4 regions of the Halomonas sp. hl-4 genome follow, and region 1 is predicted to be linked to each of the others. Evidence: predicted binding sites of a transcription regulator. Region 1 holds the regulator's gene; each other region holds the start of a gene.

Region 1 (4,672 bases):
ATTGAATTAACGCACGCCTGCGCCTTGGGCGCGGGCTTGTGCTTTTTCCTTATGCTTAACGAGTTGCCTATCGATTTTGTCCGCTAGGGCGTCAATGGCGGCGTACATATCATTATCAAGGGCTTCGGCGTGCAAGTCAGCACCTGCTGCGTGCAACGTGCAGGCCGCTTGTTGGCGCTCTTTTTCAACCGAAAGCGTTACCTGCACGGTGGTAATGTTGTCGTAATGGCGCTCGACGCGTTCCAACTTTTCGTTGACATAGTCACGCAAGGCGTCAGTCAGTTCCACATGATGACCGGTGATATTGACTTGCATTGACGTACTCCTTATCCATCGGACTGTTCTTCGATTGTAACCCTTTTTGCCGTTAAGCAAAGCCCTTGTGATGAGTTTCCGTTTATCTAACGCAAACGACGTCGCTCGCTGGATGAGGGAATGCCCATGCCTTCTCGATATTTGGCAACAGTGCGGCGTGCCACGTGGATGCCGACGTCTTCCAGTAGAGTCACTAAACGGCTGTCCGACAGTGGTTTGCCGGAGGGCTCTTCCTGAATTAATTTTTTGAGCCGTGCACGAATCGCCGTACTGGAGTGGCTGTCACCGTCTTGACCGCTTATTTGGCTGGAGAAGAAGTATTTAAGCTCGAAAATACCCCTTGGGGTATGGATGAATTTCTGGGTGGTGACGCGAGAAATCGTCGACTCGTGCATCTCTACCGCATCCGCAATATCCGCCAGAATAAGCGGCTTCATGGCTTCTTCGCCCTGCTCTAAAAAGCCGATTTGGCGAGTGATGATTTCGCGGCCGACACGCAGTAGCGTGTCGTTGCGGCTGGAAAGGCTTTTGATCAGCCAGCGGGCTTCCTGTAAGTGGTCTTTGAGGAATTGGTTATCCTGGCTTTTGTCGGCGCGCTTAATCAGGCTGGCGTAGTCGGGTTGAATCCTGAGCTTAGGCAGCGCCTCTGGATTGAGCTCAAGGTGCCAGCCTTCGTTATCGTGGCGAACCACTAGATCGGGGATCACATAGCTGTCGTCAGTGGCGCTATAAGCGCTGCCAGGGCGCGGGTCAAGGCTGCGGATGAGCTGGACGACCTCGTCTAGCTGCGCATCGTCGAGGCTTAATCGTCGCTTGAGTAGACGTTGATCATTTTTGCCCAAGGCTTCCAGAAACTGGCGCACCAAACGCCGCGCGGGAATCAATAACGGCGTATCGTCGGGTAGCGTGGCGAGCTGAAGCATCAGGCACTCGCGAAGATCACGGGCGAACACGCCGGTGGGCTCAAACTGTTGAAGCCGTAACAAGATGGTTTCAACCTCACGCTGGCTGAGCCCTTCCACGCCTTGGGCGCGCAGCCCTTCGCGGATATCGTTGAGTGGTTGGGTGAGGTAGCCGTTTGTATCGAGAGCATCAATCAGGCTCTCGGCAACCAGCTGTTCGCGGCTGCTTAAGTCGGTCATGGCCAGTTGCCAGAGGAGGTGGCCGTGTAGGCTTTGCCCCGCCGCTTGGCGTTCAAAGTCAGGGCCCTCACCACTCGAGCTGCCGGTACTGCCCGTGTCCTGGTAGGTATCCGACCAGTCACTGTCGACGGAGAGCTCTGTGGGGATGCTGTCTGCCCATTCAGCTTCTTCCGGCTCGCTGGCGGCTTGTTCGCTGAACTCATCCTCCTGCTCAAGCATGGGGTTGGCGTCCAGCGCTTGCTGAATTTCCTGGCGTAAATCGAGCGTTGATAGCTGCAGCAGAGCAATTGCCTGCTGCAGCTGAGGTGTCATGGTGAGCTGGGTGCCAATTCGCAGTTGAAGAGAAGCTTTCATGACCATCAGAGAACCATTCGGTTATCGGAAAGCATCCACCCTAGTGCGAGTTTTGTTTTGGTGCAAGTGCAATAAGCATGCCACCGGCAATAAATATGCCATTGATAGCTTTACAGACGGAAATCAGCGCCTAAGTAAACGTCGCGCACTTCTTGATTGTCAAGAATGGCGTTTGGTGTGCCGCTGGCAATAATGTGGCCATCGCCGACAATGTAGGCGATGTCGCATATATCCAGCGTTTCACGCACGTTGTGGTCGGTGATCAATACGCCAATGCCCCGGTCCTTCAATGCGCGGATGATCGACTTGATATCGCCCACTGAAATAGGGTCTACGCCCGCGAAGGGTTCATCGAGCAGAATAAATGCAGGCTCAGTGGCCAGTGACCTAGCGATTTCGACGCGCCGCCGTTCACCACCCGATAGGCTCATGCCCATATTGTCGCGGATATGGGTGATATGAAAATCCTCTAGCAGTGTTTCCAGACGAGCTTCGCGTCCGGCGCGGTCCAGGTCGCTTCGGGTCTGTAAAATGGCCATGATGTTATCGGCGACGGAAAGCTTGCGGAAAATAGACGCTTCTTGAGGTAAGTAGCCAATGCCTGCCTTGGCGCGCTCGTGCATAGGGGCGCGAGAAAGATCAAGGGTGTCGATGCCGACGCTGCCTGCATCTGCCTTGACCAAGCCGACAATCATATAGAACGAGGTGGTTTTACCCGCGCCGTTGGGGCCAAGCAAGCCCACAATGCTGCCTTGGGAGATGTCCAGGTTAATATCTTTTACGACGCGTCGGCGCTTATAGCTTTTTGCCAAATGGCGGGCGTGTAGCGTTCGAGTTGCGCTTTCGGCGGCAGCTACCATCGGGCTCTCCTTAGTCTTCGGGTTGCAGCGTCATGCGGATGCGTTGCGGCTCTTGGTTCTCAACATCGGAACGTGCTTCGACGACCTCGCGGTCGATGAAATAATCCAAACGTCCGCCGGTGAAGCGGTCGCCTTGTTGAATGATTTCTGCCTGGTCAATCAACTCAACCCGGCGCTCGGCGACGTGATAAATCACGCGCCGGCCCCAGCCTTCTATCGGGCCATCTTGGTCCTCGGGTTGCTGACGTAAATAGGCGCGATCACCCAGTGCCGTCGCCCGCGAGAGCTCGCCTTCTTCGTTACGTTGGATTTCAACTTCATCGCCTCTGATCAGCATATCTCCCTGGCGAACCTCTACGTCGCCGGTGTAAACCGCCGTACCGGCACGTTGGTCAAGGTCAAGCTGATCGGCTTCGACTTCAACCGGTTGCTGTTGCTGGTGATTATCCGCCAGCGCATAAAAAGGGACTAAGCAGGCAGCGGCAACCGCCGTGTAGATAAACGCTTTCATGTTTTATTCCTGTCCAGGTTGCGTCTCTGGGGGGTGGTGGCCTTGAACGTTATCTTCAAGCCTCACCTCATCCTCGTTTAGCCATGCATCCATCCGCTGCGCCGTTGTTCGCTGGGGCGGTTGCTGGAGTAGCACGTGGGTGTCACTCCATGCATGGGCGTTTTTCCCTTCATAGTGCAGGACATCTGTATCGAGTTGCCAGCCCTCTTCGGGTGCTATGAGCTTGGCATTGCCGGAAAGCGTCAGTTCCTGGGAGCGAGTGTTAAGCGTGCCCACCTCTGACGTGGCGTTCCACACGCGTCGCTCGCTGTCATAAAGTGTGGCGTGGGGTGTTTCGGTCTGGGTCGTCGCAGATTGAGGGGTATGTACCAGGCGGGGTGTGGTCAGCCCCTGCTGGATATTACCCTGTTCGTCAAATAGCGTGAGCTCGGCATTGTGTAGGACATGCCCCGGCTCTTCCGCACGCGCATCTGGGTCCTGGGGGACAGTTTGCGGGCCGCCAGGGTCCAGCCATACCAGCATGCCGCCGAGGGCCAGCACAATCAGCGCAAGTCCCACGCGCGTGCGAAGTTGCTTCAACATAGTTCCTCAGCCGTGTAAGTAGGTATCGATGACGGCGCCCCAGTGCCCTTGGGCGTCGAGTAGCGCATCGCAGACTTCACGAACCGCTCCGTGGCCGCCCAGGCGCTCTGTCACCCAGTCAGCATGGGTGTGCATGTAGTCAGGTGCGTTGGGCACCGTGATCCCGACCCCCGCTCGCTTGATGCTTGCCAAATCGGGTAGGTCGTCGCCGCAATACGCTACTTGAGGCAGTTCAAGCCCAAGGCGTTGGCAAAGGTCGCGCAGCACGGTCAATTTATCCTCGCAGCCTTGGTAGACGTGAGGAATGCCCAGCGCAGCGGCGCGTTGACTGACCATGGGTGAGTCACGACCGGTGATCAGGGCGACTGAAATACCCGCGCGTTTAAGTAGTTTGAGCCCATGGCCGTCTTGGGTGTGGAAGGCTTTGATTTCCACGCCATCGGCCTGAAAGTAAAGCCGACCGTCGGTGAGTACGCCATCAACATCAAGGGCAAATAAGCGAATGCGACGCAGTCGGTCGAGTAGGTCAGTGGAAAGGGTCATTGAGCCTCCGGTCGATTCAATTAAATGACGCCGCTGGCGAGCAGGTCATGCATATGTAGAGCGCCTATTGGGCGTTGTTGTTCATCCACCACCGCGAGGGCGGTAATGCGGTTGTCCTCCATGATGCGCACGGCTTCCGCCGCCAGCAGGTCGGGGGATATCCGCTTGCCGGGCCGCGTCATGACGTCATCTACCCGCACTTCACGCAAATCGTGGAAGTTATCCAGCGTGCGGCGTAAATCGCCATCCGTGTAGACGCCGGCTAGTTGGCCGTTGGGGTCCACCACGCAGGTGAAGCCCAAGCCTTGCCGGGTGATTTCCAATAAGGCGTCGCGTAGTGGGCTGCCTAATGCAACCTGCGGTAA
Region 2 (4,672 bases), 1.4 Mb from region 1:
TTTATTTCGAAACTGGCGAAGGCCCCAAATTCAGAAAAACCGTGCGTACCCTAGAAGAGGTGGCCGCGCTGAGCGTCCCCGACGCCGAGCGCGACCTAGATTACGTCATGCGCGCGGTCTCGACCATTCGCCGTGAACTGAACGGTCGCATGCCGTTAATTGGTTTTTCCGGCAGCCCCTGGACACTCGCCACCTACATGGTCGAGGGCGGTTCGAGTAAAGATTTCCGCCACCTGAAAACCATGCTCTATGACACGCCGGACACCATGCACCAGCTGCTGGATACGCTGGCCCAGGCGGTAACCGACTACCTCAACGCGCAGATTCGTGCGGGCGCCCAGGCGGTACAGATTTTTGATACCTGGGGCGGCGCGCTGTCTACCCCGGCTTACCTTGAGTTCTCGCTGCGCTATATGGAGCAAATTGTTTCTGGCTTGATTCGCGAGCACGACGGACGCCAGGTACCGGTCATTCTCTTCACCAAAAACGGCGGCCAATGGCTTGAACACATCGCCTGCGCCGGTGCCGATGCCTTGGGTATCGATTGGTCCACCGAGCTTTCCGATGCCCGGGCTCGCGTTGGCCATAAAGTTGCCCTGCAGGGCAATCTGGACCCCAATGTGCTGTTCGCCCGGCCTTCCGCTATACGCGCCGAAGTGGCCCGCGTGCTGGAAAGCTATGGCCACGGCCCCGGTCATATTTTTAACCTGGGCCACGGTATCAGCCAGTTCACAAATCCTGACCACGTCACCGCCTTTATGGAGGCGCTGCACGATCTTAGCCCCCAATATCATCAGGGCATTGCCACTCAACCGAACGACACGTGCCCAGGAGCCCCGTCATGATCGAACGTCCCGACACCTCGTGGTTTACCGAGGTATTCGATAGCCACGGCAGCGCTTTCTCGCTGAAGATTTCTGAAAAGCTGCACGATGTGCAAAGCCCTTACCAGCACCTGGAAGTCTACGCCACCGAGACCTACGGCAACCTGTTGGTGCTGGACGGCTGCGTGATGCTGACCGATCGCGACAACTTTCTCTATCACGAGATGATTGCTCACCCAGCGCTATTTACTCATCAGAATCCCAAGCGGGTGGTGATTATTGGCGGCGGCGACTGCGGCACGCTGAAAGAAGTGCTGCGTCACCCAGGCGTTGAGCATGTCACCCAAATTGATATCGACGAAGAGGTCACCAAAGCCTCAGAGCGATTTTTCCCCGCACTGGTGGCGTCCAATAACGACCCCCGTGCCGAGTTGCTATTCGATGATGGCGTCAAGTGGGTGGACGATGCACCCGATGAGAGCATCGATGTGCTGATCATCGACTCGACTGACCCCGTGGGGCCCGCCGAAGGGCTGTTTAAAACCGACTTCCTGAAGCGCTGCCACCGCATCCTCAAAAATGGCGGCGTCATGGTACAGCAAAGCGAATCGCCGCTTTACCACAGCGGCTCAATTATTCGCGAACTACGCCACGATATGCGCGAAGCGGGTTTTGAGAGCGTGGCGACGCTACCCTTCCCACAGCCGGTTTATCCGTCGGGTTGGTGGAGTGTGACGCTGGCGGGCAAAGCCACCAACGTTGAAAACTTCCGCGAACAAGAAGCGGCCCACCACGACATGCCGCTTGAATACTATACGGTGGAGGCCCACCGCGGGGCGCTTTCCTTACCGCCTTTCATGCGCAAGTCTTTCGCAGCTGAATAACCCCGGCAAACACCCGTTTTAGACTATCGTTCTCTTTGCCTGCGCCACAACGGTGCAGGCAAAGTAGATAGTCGTAATTTTTGCACCTAGACGTTCGTCTCGAATTCGTTGATTAGCGTTGAAAAGCGCTGAATTACCGCTAGTACCCCTGTTGGCATCTTCCTTGCTAGGTTAAATACATGCTACGGCATGGATAACGATTTCAAATAATTCGAGGGAACCTACATGTTGAAGAAAAAACACCTGGCGCTATTGGCATCGGCTGGCTCGCTGACACTGGCTGGCATGGCGACGGCTCAAGCCGATACGCTGGAAGATACCATCGAACGTGGTGAAGTGCAGTGTGGCGTCAGCGATGGCCTACCCGGCTTTTCTGCACCTGACGACGATGGTAACTGGGAAGGCATTGACGTTGATGTTTGCCGTGCAGTAGCCGCTGCCGTTCTGGGTGACTCGGAAGCGGTCAACTACATTTCATTGAATGCAGTTGAGCGCTTCACAGCACTGCAGTCCGGCGAAGTAGATGTGCTGTCGCGTAACACCACCTGGACCACTACCCGTGATACAACGCTGGGTCTCAACTTCACCGGCGTTACCTTCTATGACGGCCAAGGCTTCATGGTGTCCAAAGACCTGGACGTTTCCAGCGTTGACGAGCTCGACGGCGCGTCAATCTGTATCCAGTCGGGTACCACTACCGAATTGAACCTGGCCGACTACTTTAGCGCCAACGATATGGAATTCGACCCAATCGTTTTTGATACCTCTGAGCAAACCGTTGGCGGTTACGAAGCCGGCCGTTGTGACGTATTGACATCTGACACCTCTCAGCTTGCTGCTCTGCGTATTCAACTTGACGACCCTGAGGGTTCAGAGATTCTCTCCGACGTCATTTCCAAAGAGCCGCTCGGACCTGTGGTTCGCCAAGGCGATGACAAGTGGTTCAACATCGTCAAATGGTCGCTATTCGCCATGATGAACGCTGAAGAGTACGGCGTGGACAGCGAAAACGTTGACGACATGCTGGAATCTGAAGACCCCAACATCGCCCGACTGCTAGGTGAAGATGGCAACTACGGCGAAGAAATGGACCTAGACGCCGACTGGGCTTACCAAATCATCAGCCAAGTGGGTAACTACGGCGAAAGCTTTGATCGCAACGTGGGCAAGGACTCACCGCTGGAAATTGAGCGCGGTATTAACGAGCTCTGGACCGAAGGCGGCATTCAGTACGCACCGCCGATTCGCTAAGCGTCTCGCTTGACCCCGGCCCGCCATTCCTTGTTTCAAAGGTATAGGCGGGCCTTCTGATTGACCTTCCGTATCGCGGAGACGCCACCCATGTCGGTAAGACCTAATGCTCGCCCGGCAGGCCAAAAGCCGCCGTTTTGGCGAGACCGCGCAAAGCGCGCGCTTATTTTTCAACTCTTGGTCGTCGCAGCCGTTGCGGCTTTCCTGTTATTTATTATCGGTAATGTTCAGGAAAACCTATCCGAACGCGGTATCAGGACCGGGTTCGGTTTTCTTGAGCGAACCGCAGGGTTTGGTATTGGCCAAACCTTAATCGAATACTCCAAAGACAGCACCTACGGCCGAACCTTTGTCATTGGCCTGCTCAATACGCTGATGGTGGGTGGGTTGGGGGTATTGGCCGCTACCATTGTCGGCTTTATTGTCGGCATTGCGCGCCTTTCGCCCAACTGGCTGCTGGCGCGCCTGGCCAACGCCTATATCGAGACGTTCCGCAATATCCCGCTGCTGTTGCAGATTTTCTTCTGGTACTTCGCCGTTCTGCGCGCCCTACCCAACGCCCGCGAGAGCCTGACCTTTGGTGAAGCCTTCTTTCTCAACGTGCGCGGCCTATACATCCCCGAACCGCTATTTGAGTCGGGGTTTGGGCTGATACCGGCCGCCTTTGTGGTGGCCATCGTCGCCAGTATCGCGCTGGTGGTTTGGAATAAGCGGCGGCACGAAGCAACAGGACAACGTTTACCTGTGGGCTGGATTGTTCCGGCACTAATTTTCGGTTTTCCGCTGCTGGTATTGTTGGTCACCGGCGTCCCGGTTACCTGGGAACTGCCTGAAATGACGGGGTTTAATTTCCGCGGCGGCATCACGGTAATTCCTGAGTTCCTCGCCCTTTGGCTGGCCCTGACCATTTATACCGCCTCGTTTATCGCCGAGATAGTGCGCTCCGGTATTCAGGCGATTCCCCATGGCCAGACGGAAGCTGCCCAGGCGCTCAGCCTGCCGCGTAAGCTGGTGCTGCGCCTGATAGTAATTCCCCAGGCCATGCGAGTGATTATTCCACCACTCACCAGCCAGTACCTCAACCTGATCAAGAACTCATCGCTGGCCACCGCCATCGGTTATCCCGATCTCGTCTCGGTATTTGCCGGCACCACGCTGAATCAGACCGGCCAGGCGATCGAGGTCATTGCCATGACCATGGCGGTTTATCTGATCATCAGCTTGCTGGTGTCCATGTTCATGAACTGGTTCAACGCTCGCGTTGCGCTAGTCGAACGCTAGGCCGGAGGCAACCTTATGATTCATAACAAAGATATGATACCCGAGCAGCCGGCGCCGAAAGGCACGATTGGGCCCATTGCTTGGCTTCGCGGCAATCTGTTCAATGGCCCAATCAACAGTCTCTTCACCCTGCTGGGCCTGTTTGTGCTCTACCTGCTGGTCGTACCGACTGTCCAATGGGCGTTTATCGATGCCGATTGGGTCGGCAGCAGCCGTGAAGACTGCTCACGGGTTGGCGCCTGCTGGGTGTTCATTAACGCCCGCTTCCACCAGTTCATATATGGGCTCTACCCAAGCGATGAATATTGGCGCGCCAATATCATCTTTGCCATGTTCTTTACACTGATTGCCTGGATGGCCATTCCCCGTCTGCCGTTTAAGCGCTGGGTAGCGGTCTTTGCCCTGGTAGCCTTTCCGGTCGTGGCTTTCGTG
Region 3 (4,672 bases), 2.0 Mb from region 1:
CGGATACGCGATTGGTTCATAACACACATCACCGGCTGTTGATTGTTATTGGTACAGCTTGTGTTGAAGGTGTTGCACTTGCATGACACTTATATGGATGGGTTGTTACGTTAGCTGTGTCAAGCGAAATATTTACCGAGTGACTTTAATACCGTAGCGCTGCAGGCGTCGAACGACGCTGGATTGGCTGATGCCCAGCCGCTCGGCGATGGCATAGGTGCTGGGTAACGTAGCGCTGAGCTGTGTGAGCGTTTCCCGCTCCAGCCGCGCGAGATATTGCTTGAGGGTTTCGTGGGGCTCGATGGGTGCTGCGTCGGCAGTAGGCGAGGCGCTTTGCACATTCATCGACGATTGCTCGGTATAGGGGTGAGCGCCGGGAGCTTCGATTTGATCGCTAGGACTTGAAAGCCAGACTCTTTCCAACCAGTTTTCCAGCTCGCGCACATTGCCCGGCCACTCGCTTCCCATCAGCGTCGACCATACTTGATTGCCCAGAATTTTTTGTCGGCCGTAGCGCTGATTCAGCCGGTTCAAACAGGCATCAACAAGGTCGGGGATATCCTCTCGGCGGTCGCGCAGTGGCGGCAGAGTGACGGGAATTACGTTAAGACGGTAGTAAAGATCCAGCCTAAAGTGCCCGGCTTCGACCTGTTTGCCTAAGTCCTGATTGGTGGCCACTACCAAACGAAAATCAACCCGGCGCGGGCGCGTATCGCCTAAACGGGTCAGGCTGCCGTCCTGAATTACTTTGAGCAGCTTGGTTTGCATCAACAGTGGCAGTTCGCCGATCTCATCCAAAAATAATGTGCCACCTTCGGCCTGTTCTAATAGGCCCGCTTTACCTTGCCTTGCGGCCCCACTGAAAGCGCCAGGCTGATAGCCGAACATCTCGGATTCGAAAAGGTTTTCGGGGATGGCTGAACAGTTGACCTCGATAAACGGGCCATCGCGTCGGCCACTCCAGCGGTGTAACTGCTTGGCAAAGGCGGTCTTACCCACGCCGGACTCGCCAAGCATCAGCACGTTGGCATCGGAAGGGGCCACCCGCTTAAGCAGCAGGGCAATTTCGCGCATGACATTACTTCGGACCTGGAGATTATCCAGTGCGTCATCTAGTGCCTGTTCTTCGGCGTCGGGCGCGGCGTGGCTGCGTTTTAAATGTTCGCTGAAGCGTTTTTGCAGCAGAGCATATTCGTCTTGTAGTAACTGCAAGTCGGTTAGATCCCGCGAGCGGCTAATAATGCGCTCAAGTTTGCCGTCCACAAACACCGGGTAGGCTTCAGCAATTACCCGGCGCCCCGTCCCGGTAACCTGCATAAGCTGCGCCGGCCTTCGCGTGCGCATCACTTCCAGGGTGATCGACGGCTTTAATATCCCTGCTTGCTGCAGTTGCTGAACCGTGCTGGAAAGCAGCTCTTCTCGGGAGACACCGTAAACCGCCTCTGCCCCGGGGCTAATATCCAGCACCCGACCCTTGCCACTAACAATGAAGAAGTGGTCGTTGGCCGTCTCCACAATCGTTTGCAGCACGCAACTGTCGATGTTGCTCACCGGCTGGCTCCTATGATGCGTTTTTGAATCGATGATTCATTATTGAATCAGCAGGCTGATTGTTTCAATGCATTTTTGCATTAAATAGCTGGCGGTAGCGCCTATTTAGCGGTTTCGGCGACTTGGCACGCTCTGTGCAGTATTTATTAACAGTTAAATAGCGCTTTAAAAGCGATCGCATTGCGATTCAATAATTTCAAAGAAGATCGAGGAGAGATGCATGTCGGACTTCAACCAGCCGCTGGGTGGCAACACAATGCCCCGCTTTGCGGGGCCCGCCTCTATGATGCGCCTGCCCACGCAGGAGACTGCCAAGGGACTCGACGCGGCGTTTATTGGCATTCCGATGGACATTGGCACCTCGAACCGCCCCGGCACACGTCTCGGGCCGCGCCAGATCCGTGATGAGTCACGCATGCTTCGTCCTTATAACATGGCGACCCGCGCGGCTCCCTTTGAGAGCCTGCAAGTGGCCGACATCGGTGACGTGCCTATCAATACCTTTCACCTGCCGAAAAGCGTCGACATCATCACCGCGTTTTACGATGACGTGCTCAAGCACAACTGCATTCCACTAACGCTAGGTGGCGAACACACGCTGACACTGCCTGTATTGCGTTCCATTGCCAAAAAGCATGGCCCGGTGGGGTTGATCCACATCGATGCCCACGCCGATGTGAACGAGCATATGTTTGGCGAACCCATTGCCCACGGCACGCCGTTTCGCCGCGCCCAGGAAGAGGGGTTATTAGCCCAAGGCAAGGTGGTGCAAATTGGCCTGCGCGGCACCGGCTACGCCGCTGAGGATTTCGACTGGTGTCGCGACCAGGGCTTTCGTGTCGTCCCGGCGGAGGATTGCTGGTACCGCTCGCTGGCGCCGCTGATGAAAGAGGTGCGCGAGCAGATGGGCAACATCCCGGTGTATATCAGCTTCGACATTGACGGGTTGGATCCGTCGGTGGCGCCAGGCACCGGCACGGTAGAAATGGGCGGGCTGACCTCTGCCCAGGGGCTGGAAATCGTGCGTGGCGCTGCGGGCTTAAATATTGTCGGCGGCGATCTGGTGGAAGTGTCTCCTCCTTATGACACCAGCGGTAACACCGCACTAATGGGGGCCACGTTGCTGTATGAAATGCTCTGCGTGCTGCCAGGTGTAAAGCGTAGCGATTAAACCGATGACGTCAGGAAATTGCGATAGAAAAGCGTCGGCTTAACAAGGCGCAGTCGATAAATAGACAAGCTAAAGCAGCGGCGCTTGTCGCCGCGACCAACGCCGCCAACTCACCTCCAATAAACCTTCAATACAGGTGAATTTTATGTCCTCCTCGCATATGCAGCTAGACGAGCCAAGCGCCGATGAGCCGATCCAACGGCGCCATTTGCTTAAATTCTTAATTCCTTCCTTGATCGGGGTGTTGTTGTTTCTGGTGCCGTTCCAAGTGGGTGACACCATTAACATCGGCATGGGCCTAATGGCCGATGGCTTGCAAACATTACTGGGCTCGGCATTGCCTGCGATTGCAGTAATTGTGCTCTGCCTATCGGTGGTGGCGACGCTTTACGTCAAGCTGGTCGATCCCAGTTGGGCGAAAGTCGGCATACTGCAGGAGATGTTCCACGTCGGGCTGGTATGGCTTGCGATGCGCATACTGGGTGCGATATTTGCTCTGATGACCTATTTCCAGTTTGGACCTGAGTTTGTCACCGCGTCGTTTACCGGTGGGGTGATGCTCAACGACCTGGCGCCGGTGCTACTCACCTTCTTCTTCTTTGCCGCGCTGCTGCTGCCTTTTCTGGTGGAATTCGGCTTTATGGAGTTTATCGGCAGCCTGGTGCGCAAGCCGTTCCGGATTATTTTTAATTTGCCGGGGCGCAGCGCCATCGATGCCACCGCCTCATGGATGGGGTCGGGTACCGTCGGCGTGCTGATCACCACACAGCAGTATGAGCAGGGCTACTATAACGGTCGTGAAGCGGCGGTGATTGCGTCAAACTTTTCGGTGGTATCTATTGCCTTTGCGCTGCTTGTGACCAGCTTTGTGGATATTAACCACCTGTTTGTGCAGTTTTACTTCACAGTAGTGGTTGCGGGGTTAATCGCGGCGGTAATTGTGCCTCGCTTGCCACCATTGTCTCGTAAAGCCAATGACTACTACGAGCCGGTGGGCTGTCAGCTAAGCGAAAAACGTACCGCAAAAATCGGCCTGTTTCGTTATAGCCTATTGCAGGCAACCCGCCGCGCCGCTGGTGCCCCTGGGCCCCAGAAGTTAGCGCGATTAGCGCTGCTTAACGTAATGGATATCTTCCTGGCGCTATTACCTCTGGTGTTTGCGATTGGCACGGTAGCGCTGATTCTAGCGGAATTTACCCCGCTGTTTACCTGGCTTTCCTACCCCATGGTGCCGGTGCTTGAGCTGCTGAGGATTCCTGAAGCGGAAGCCGCGGCACCTGCCACGCTGGTGGGCTTTGCGGATATGTTCCTGCCGGCGGTACTGGCGACCAATATTGAAAGCGAGCTTACCCGCTTTGTGATCGCTTGCCTGTCGCTCACCCAGTTGATCTACATGTCGGAAATCGGTGCGCTGCTGCTCAAGTCGAAAATTCCCATCAAGCTCTGGGAGCTGGTGGCGATCTTCCTGCTGCGTACCGCTATCACGCTGCCGATTATTGCCTTTATGGCCCACACGTTTTTCTTCTAAGGGGGCTGTAATGAGCGATGCCAATGAGAGAACGGCAACGACCCTGACCTGCGCCGAGTTACTGATCCGTCTGCTGCGCGATACCTACGGCGTGAGGACATTGTTCGGCATTCCCGGTGTGCACACGGTGGAGCTTTACCGTGGGCTTGAAAGCAGCGATGTACAGCATGTCACCCCGCGCCATGAGCAGGGGGCGGGGTTTATGGCCGACGGCTACGCACGGGCCAGCGGCCAGCCCGGAGTGTGCCTGATTATCACCGGACCGGGGATGACCAATATCGCCACCGCCATGGGCCAGGCCCTGGCGGACTCGATCCCCATGCTGGTGATCTCAAGCGTTAATCGCCGCGATACCCTGGGCCTGGGCCAGGGGCGACTGCACGAGCTGCCCAGCCAGCAGCAGATGATCAGCGGTGTGGCGC
Region 4 (4,672 bases), 1.2 Mb from region 1:
TTATCAGTAAGGTGAAGCAGGCCTAAGGTCTTGAGCGATAAGCGACTGTAATACTCTTGCCATGGACCCGCGACGTTAAGCGTCGCGGGTCCATGTGTTTCTGGGCGGTTACCAGCCGCCTTGCCCCTCCAGCAAGCTACGCGTGTTATTGTTAAGCGGCAGCTTGAAATCGGCACTGCCCAATACCATCGCATCACCGGAGCGTACCACCCGCGCGCTGACATAGACATAGTCTTGCCCTTGAGCATAGGTGCCCATCAGAATGGAGCGCGCGTCGTGCTGGGCGCTTAAGCGTTGAACCTCGCGTGATAGGATCAACTCGCCCACGCTCTCTTCGATAAACATGCTGTCGCGCATTTTGACCTCGCGCACTTGCATGCCTTGACGCCCCAGTGCCGACGCCATGAGTTCAGAACTCATGCGCCCTAAGGTAGAGGATTGGCTCAAGTCGTCGATGCTAACAAACGTCGCGGCAATCATGGGGCTATAACGCGTCAGGTCGGGGTTACTCGCCACCATCTGTTCAGCGGCTGCCTGAGCGAGTTCTGGTAGGTCCGGATCGGGCTCTTGCTGTTGCATATTGTTGCCGCCAAGCGAGCTACAGCCTGCAAGGCCAAGTACCAAAAGGCTGACAGTTAACCACTTGGCAGCAGCCAGCGGGCGCGTTACATAAGTAAAGGCAAATGACATCATGGACATCGCATTACCACCTGTCCGTAATCGAGACCGACGGCGTTGACGGTGCGGAAGGAACACGGTCAGGCGCGTATTGACGCCGGTCGCCGCGGTTAATGTAGTAGATGTTCGACGAAGAATAGAGGATATGCTCACCGTCGAGAATCTGGGTGGTGATGATGACTTCTTCTTCGCCAGTGTGCGTCCAGCTGCCGCTGGTGACGTCAGCGGCTATGGCGGCGGGGATCAGGCCCAGGGCAGGTTCAGCCCACTGATTAAGCGGGATGGCGGCCACTGCAATACCACCTGCCAGCGCAGTGAATGCACCAACCGGCGGGCGAACGAAGTCCCGGTCACGGTGTTCGACTACTTCAACGCCAATATGAATTTCGGCGCTGTTAGGTTGCGGTTGGGTGGTAAGATTGGCACCGCGTGAGACTAGCTCACTGGTCAGTAATGTGCGAAAACCGCGGCCAAATTCCCCGCCGCTGTAGGCATGGGGTGTGTCTTGAGATGCTTCAGCTATGTGCAAATCTCGGAAGCGAACGCGCTCACGCTGGAGGATCTGAGTGGCCTCGTGGCGGGCCAATACATTCCAATGATGGGCAGCCTGCATGCGTTGCTGTTCGCTGTACGGATAGGTAGTGGCGATTGGGGCTTGCGAGGTATTCGCGTAGAAACAACCGCTTAGCGCAAGACTCGCCATGCCGATGGCCAGCGGATGTAGCGCCAATGAGGATAAATCGATAAAACGGATGCGCACCGGATGGTTCCTTCTCGCTACGAAACGGCTTTTTGATAGACTAGGCGGCGTTTGATCAACAGCGCGCCAACCTCAGCTGAGCAGACAGCGGTTCAGCGTCTTTAATAACACAGGGTTTGTGCTTTCAGGCACGCATTAAAACCGATAACCGTAGGGTTAGCGTGACATATTGCATTAGATCGGCCACGGGGTTAAAAACTTGAATGAGTAATCACACGGATGCTTGAAGATCACCGCAGCGGACCTCGCCACGATTCGCTTATGTCCCCGTACCGCGAAGACGACAGCGGTAGTGTGTGGATGGTGAGCTACATCGATATCATGACGCTTCTGGTAGCGCTGTTTGTAATCATTATCGCGGCGGCTGATGCCACGAGTCCGGCTTGGTTTGCGTCTGAAACACCTCCTGACCCCGTTTTTCAGTCGCCTGCGCCGCCGCTTGAAGTCCCATTGCCCGAACCGTTGGCGAATGCGCGGGATGAGCGACTTAACCAAGCGACTTGGCTGGGGGGGCCATTGCTGGCCAGTACGATAACGGCCGCTCAAGGGGTGGCCGGACGCCCACCGCGCACAACGAGAGGTGTCCCCCCGTTGCTCGCTATGCCTGACGATATATTAGAACCGTTAGCAGCGTTGCCTGAACCGCGTTTGCCGATGCCCCTGGCCCCTGTTGAGCAACCACCGTTGCCGTTTCCTCTGGTCAATTACATGGTGGTGCTGACGGATAAGCCGCCTAGTAATGTCGAAGAAATCAGCAACGATGCCGTTGATGGCGCCTTATCACTCAACGAACAACTTGACCGTTCAACATATTTACCCGACTTAGAAGGGGTGGAAGTATCCCGAGTTGAAGAGGGTATTAGTCTGCGGGTGCAAGACCAACTGCTGTTTCCTTCCGCAGATGCGGGGTTAACCGATGACGGTAGCGACTTGATCGGCACATTGCTCGATACTATTCAGCGTTACGATGGGGAAGTGTGGGTTGAAGGGCATACCGATAGTCAAACCATTGACACACCCGAATATTCGTCCAACTGGGCGTTATCCAGCGCCCGGGCCATTGCCATTGTGGAAGCGTTGGAAGCTTCAGGGGTGGCAACAGAGCGCCTGCGTGCCGTTGGACTGGCGGCTACTCAACCGTTGGCAGATAACGACACCTCCGAAGGACGAGGGCGTAACCGCCGAGTCGAAGTGGTAATACACGTGGAATAAATGCTGATTTTTCAATTTACTTTCCCTGTCATCGCCAGCGCATAAAAAAGCCCGCCGGGGGAGGCGGGCATAAAGGGCTTGGCTCACTGCAGCTCACTGGCAAAGGGGGGGGGTGTACATGGTTGCCAGTGAGTACAACTCCAGTATAGCTATTTATAAGGCTCTGCCAAGGGTTGTCTTGGTTTTTTTGTAATTGATTGTAAAACCATGTTGGTGCCTTAAAGGTGCAGTTCTGATGAGTTTGTATCGTGATATTGCACTATAAAAGTGCATGGAGAGTTTGGCGTTACGTCAACTCCCTAGCAGCATCCGCCAGCGCTGCGACTCCTTATATTGATATCAATGCGTTACCAGCATTGGCACGTATCGTGCTAAGCAAGAGATACGCTGTTATCGCCTTCTTTATTTAGTGCGATAACGAGCGACCACCGCTTAGCAGTAGAGAGGCTGTGCCATGCTTGAACACGCCAGCGCTTCAGCGCCCCCCGATAATAGAGCGCATGATATAGGCCCACCTCGCCTTGTGGTGACCGACCTAGATGGCTCCCTGCTTGACCACCACAGCTACGACGCCACCCCTGCAAAGGCATGGCTTGCCCAGTTAAAACAAGCGAAAGTGCCCGTCATCCCCGTTACCAGTAAGACTCGTGCTGAGTTACTTCCCTTGCGTGAGGCCCTGGGGCTAACCGCAACACCCTTTATTGCCGAGAATGGCGCCGTAATCGGTCTTCCTCCTGGCTGGTGCCATGCTCGTCTGGACCGACCAGGAAACGGACGTGACGGGATGGTGATTAAACAGCCCAGCGTTGATATAGGCTTTATTCGCGCCCGACTGCGCGTCTGGCGTAAGCGACTTGGGGTGCGCTTTACCCCCATGAGTGAGTTAACCCTTGACGACCTAATTGGACTGACCGGCCTTGATGCAACACAGGCGAAATTAGCCCGCCAGCGTGAGGGAAGCGAGCCGCTACTTTGGCACGACGACGACACAGCGCTTGAGACATTCCGCTGCGCGCTGGAGGGCGACGGCCTGCAACTTACCCAAGGCGGACGCTTTTGCCACGTCATGGGTAGCGCATCCGATAAGGGTAGCGCGGTCACATGGCTAATTGGACGCTTTCGAGCGCTACGTGGGCGTGACCCTCTTTCGCTTGGTTTGGGTGATGGCCCCAACGACGTATCAATGTTAAACGCCGTTGATCAGGCGGTGGTGATCCGAGGTCGTCATGACTTGGTGGTAGAGCCAAGCAATCCTCATCTTTACCGGACGCAGGCCACTGGCCCCGAGGGCTGGGTTGAAGGGGTGTCCCACTGGTGGGGCGATGCGCTTAGCCCTGCCAATCCGCGTGATGCAAAGGAGGCAAACGCATGAGTGATTTTCATCAAAACGGTGTGATTACCGATTTTCATAACCTGACGCGTCGCCCGGTTGAGGCGTTGGAAAAGGAGTTATGTCAGTTTGCCCGGCGCCGCCCGATGGGGTTGATTCTGCCCTCGTTATTTTCAGAGCTTGAAGGCCCGGCGCTTTCGGCCATTGTCGATGAGCTGGTTAAGGTGCCTTATCTCGGTGAGATCGTGATTGGCCTGGATCGGGCCGACCGTGAGCAGTTTTTATATGCGCGGGAGTTCTTCTCACGCTTGCCTCAGCACACACGTATTTTATGGAACGATGGGCCTCGCTTACGCGCGTTGGATGCAGAGCTGGAACAGCACGGGTTAGGTTCGCTCGAACCAGGGAAAGGCCGCAATGTATGGTATTGCGCAGGCTATATACTGGCCTCTGGTCGTTCATCGGTTGTTGGGCTGCACGACTGCGATATTTTGACTTATGACCGAGGCCTGTTGGCGCGCTTGATGTACCCGGTTGCCCACCCGCGCTTTAACTACAGCTTCTGTAAGGGCTATTACCCGCGCATTGCCGAAGGAAAGCTCAACGGACGCGTCTCGCGCCTGATGGTAACGCCATTATTACGAGCGCTTAAAACCGTATGTGGTCCCTTACCTTACCTCGACTATTTGGAT

Evidence for each region. The regulator sigma-54, encoded in region 1, starts transcription at its own class of promoters, with help from an activator protein. The targets are predictions, from matches to a motif close to TGGCACNNNNNTTGCTNT.
Region 2: CPH17_RS11250 (amino acid ABC transporter substrate-binding protein) is a predicted target of sigma-54. The motif match lies at 1,861-1,878, and genes of this name have one in related genera.
Region 3: speB (agmatinase) is a predicted target of sigma-54. The motif match lies at 1,675-1,692, and genes of this name have one in related genera.
Region 4: CPH17_RS19160 (HAD-IIB family hydrolase) is a predicted target of sigma-54. The motif match lies at 3,008-3,025, and genes of this name have one in related genera.

The regions. Positions count from the first base shown of each region.
Region 1 is NZ_LT907845.1:1,015,175-1,019,846, reverse strand. It holds gene CPH17_RS05045 (PTS sugar transporter subunit IIA) at 1-2, opposite strand, end outside; gene hpf (ribosome hibernation-promoting factor, HPF/YfiA family) at 7-315, opposite strand; gene CPH17_RS05035 (RNA polymerase factor sigma-54) at 402-1,817, opposite strand; gene lptB (LPS export ABC transporter ATP-binding protein) at 1,922-2,671, opposite strand; gene lptA (lipopolysaccharide transport periplasmic protein LptA) at 2,682-3,182, opposite strand; gene lptC (LPS export ABC transporter periplasmic protein LptC) at 3,186-3,764, opposite strand; gene CPH17_RS05015 (KdsC family phosphatase) at 3,771-4,307, opposite strand; gene CPH17_RS05010 (KpsF/GutQ family sugar-phosphate isomerase) at 4,328-4,672, opposite strand, start outside.
Region 2 is NZ_LT907845.1:2,378,300-2,382,971, forward strand. It holds gene hemE (uroporphyrinogen decarboxylase) at 1-845, shown strand, start outside; gene speE (polyamine aminopropyltransferase) at 842-1,708, shown strand; gene CPH17_RS11250 (amino acid ABC transporter substrate-binding protein) at 1,934-2,959, shown strand; gene CPH17_RS11255 (amino acid ABC transporter permease) at 3,050-4,240, shown strand; gene CPH17_RS11260 (amino acid ABC transporter permease) at 4,256-4,672, shown strand, end outside.
Region 3 is NZ_LT907845.1:3,301,667-3,306,338, forward strand. It holds gene CPH17_RS15550 (ABC transporter ATP-binding protein) at 1-20, opposite strand, end outside; gene CPH17_RS15555 (sigma-54 interaction domain-containing protein) at 133-1,551, opposite strand; gene speB (agmatinase) at 1,772-2,722, shown strand; gene CPH17_RS15565 (YjiH family protein) at 2,868-4,250, shown strand; gene CPH17_RS15570 (5-guanidino-2-oxopentanoate decarboxylase) at 4,261-4,672, shown strand, end outside.
Region 4 is NZ_LT907845.1:4,096,534-4,101,205, forward strand. It holds gene CPH17_RS19140 (GlsB/YeaQ/YmgE family stress response membrane protein) at 1-26, shown strand, start outside; gene CPH17_RS19145 (FlgO family outer membrane protein) at 109-699, opposite strand; gene CPH17_RS19150 (hypothetical protein) at 704-1,381, opposite strand; gene CPH17_RS19155 (OmpA family protein) at 1,700-2,650, shown strand; gene CPH17_RS19160 (HAD-IIB family hydrolase) at 3,105-4,022, shown strand; gene CPH17_RS19165 (glycosyl transferase) at 4,019-4,672, shown strand, end outside.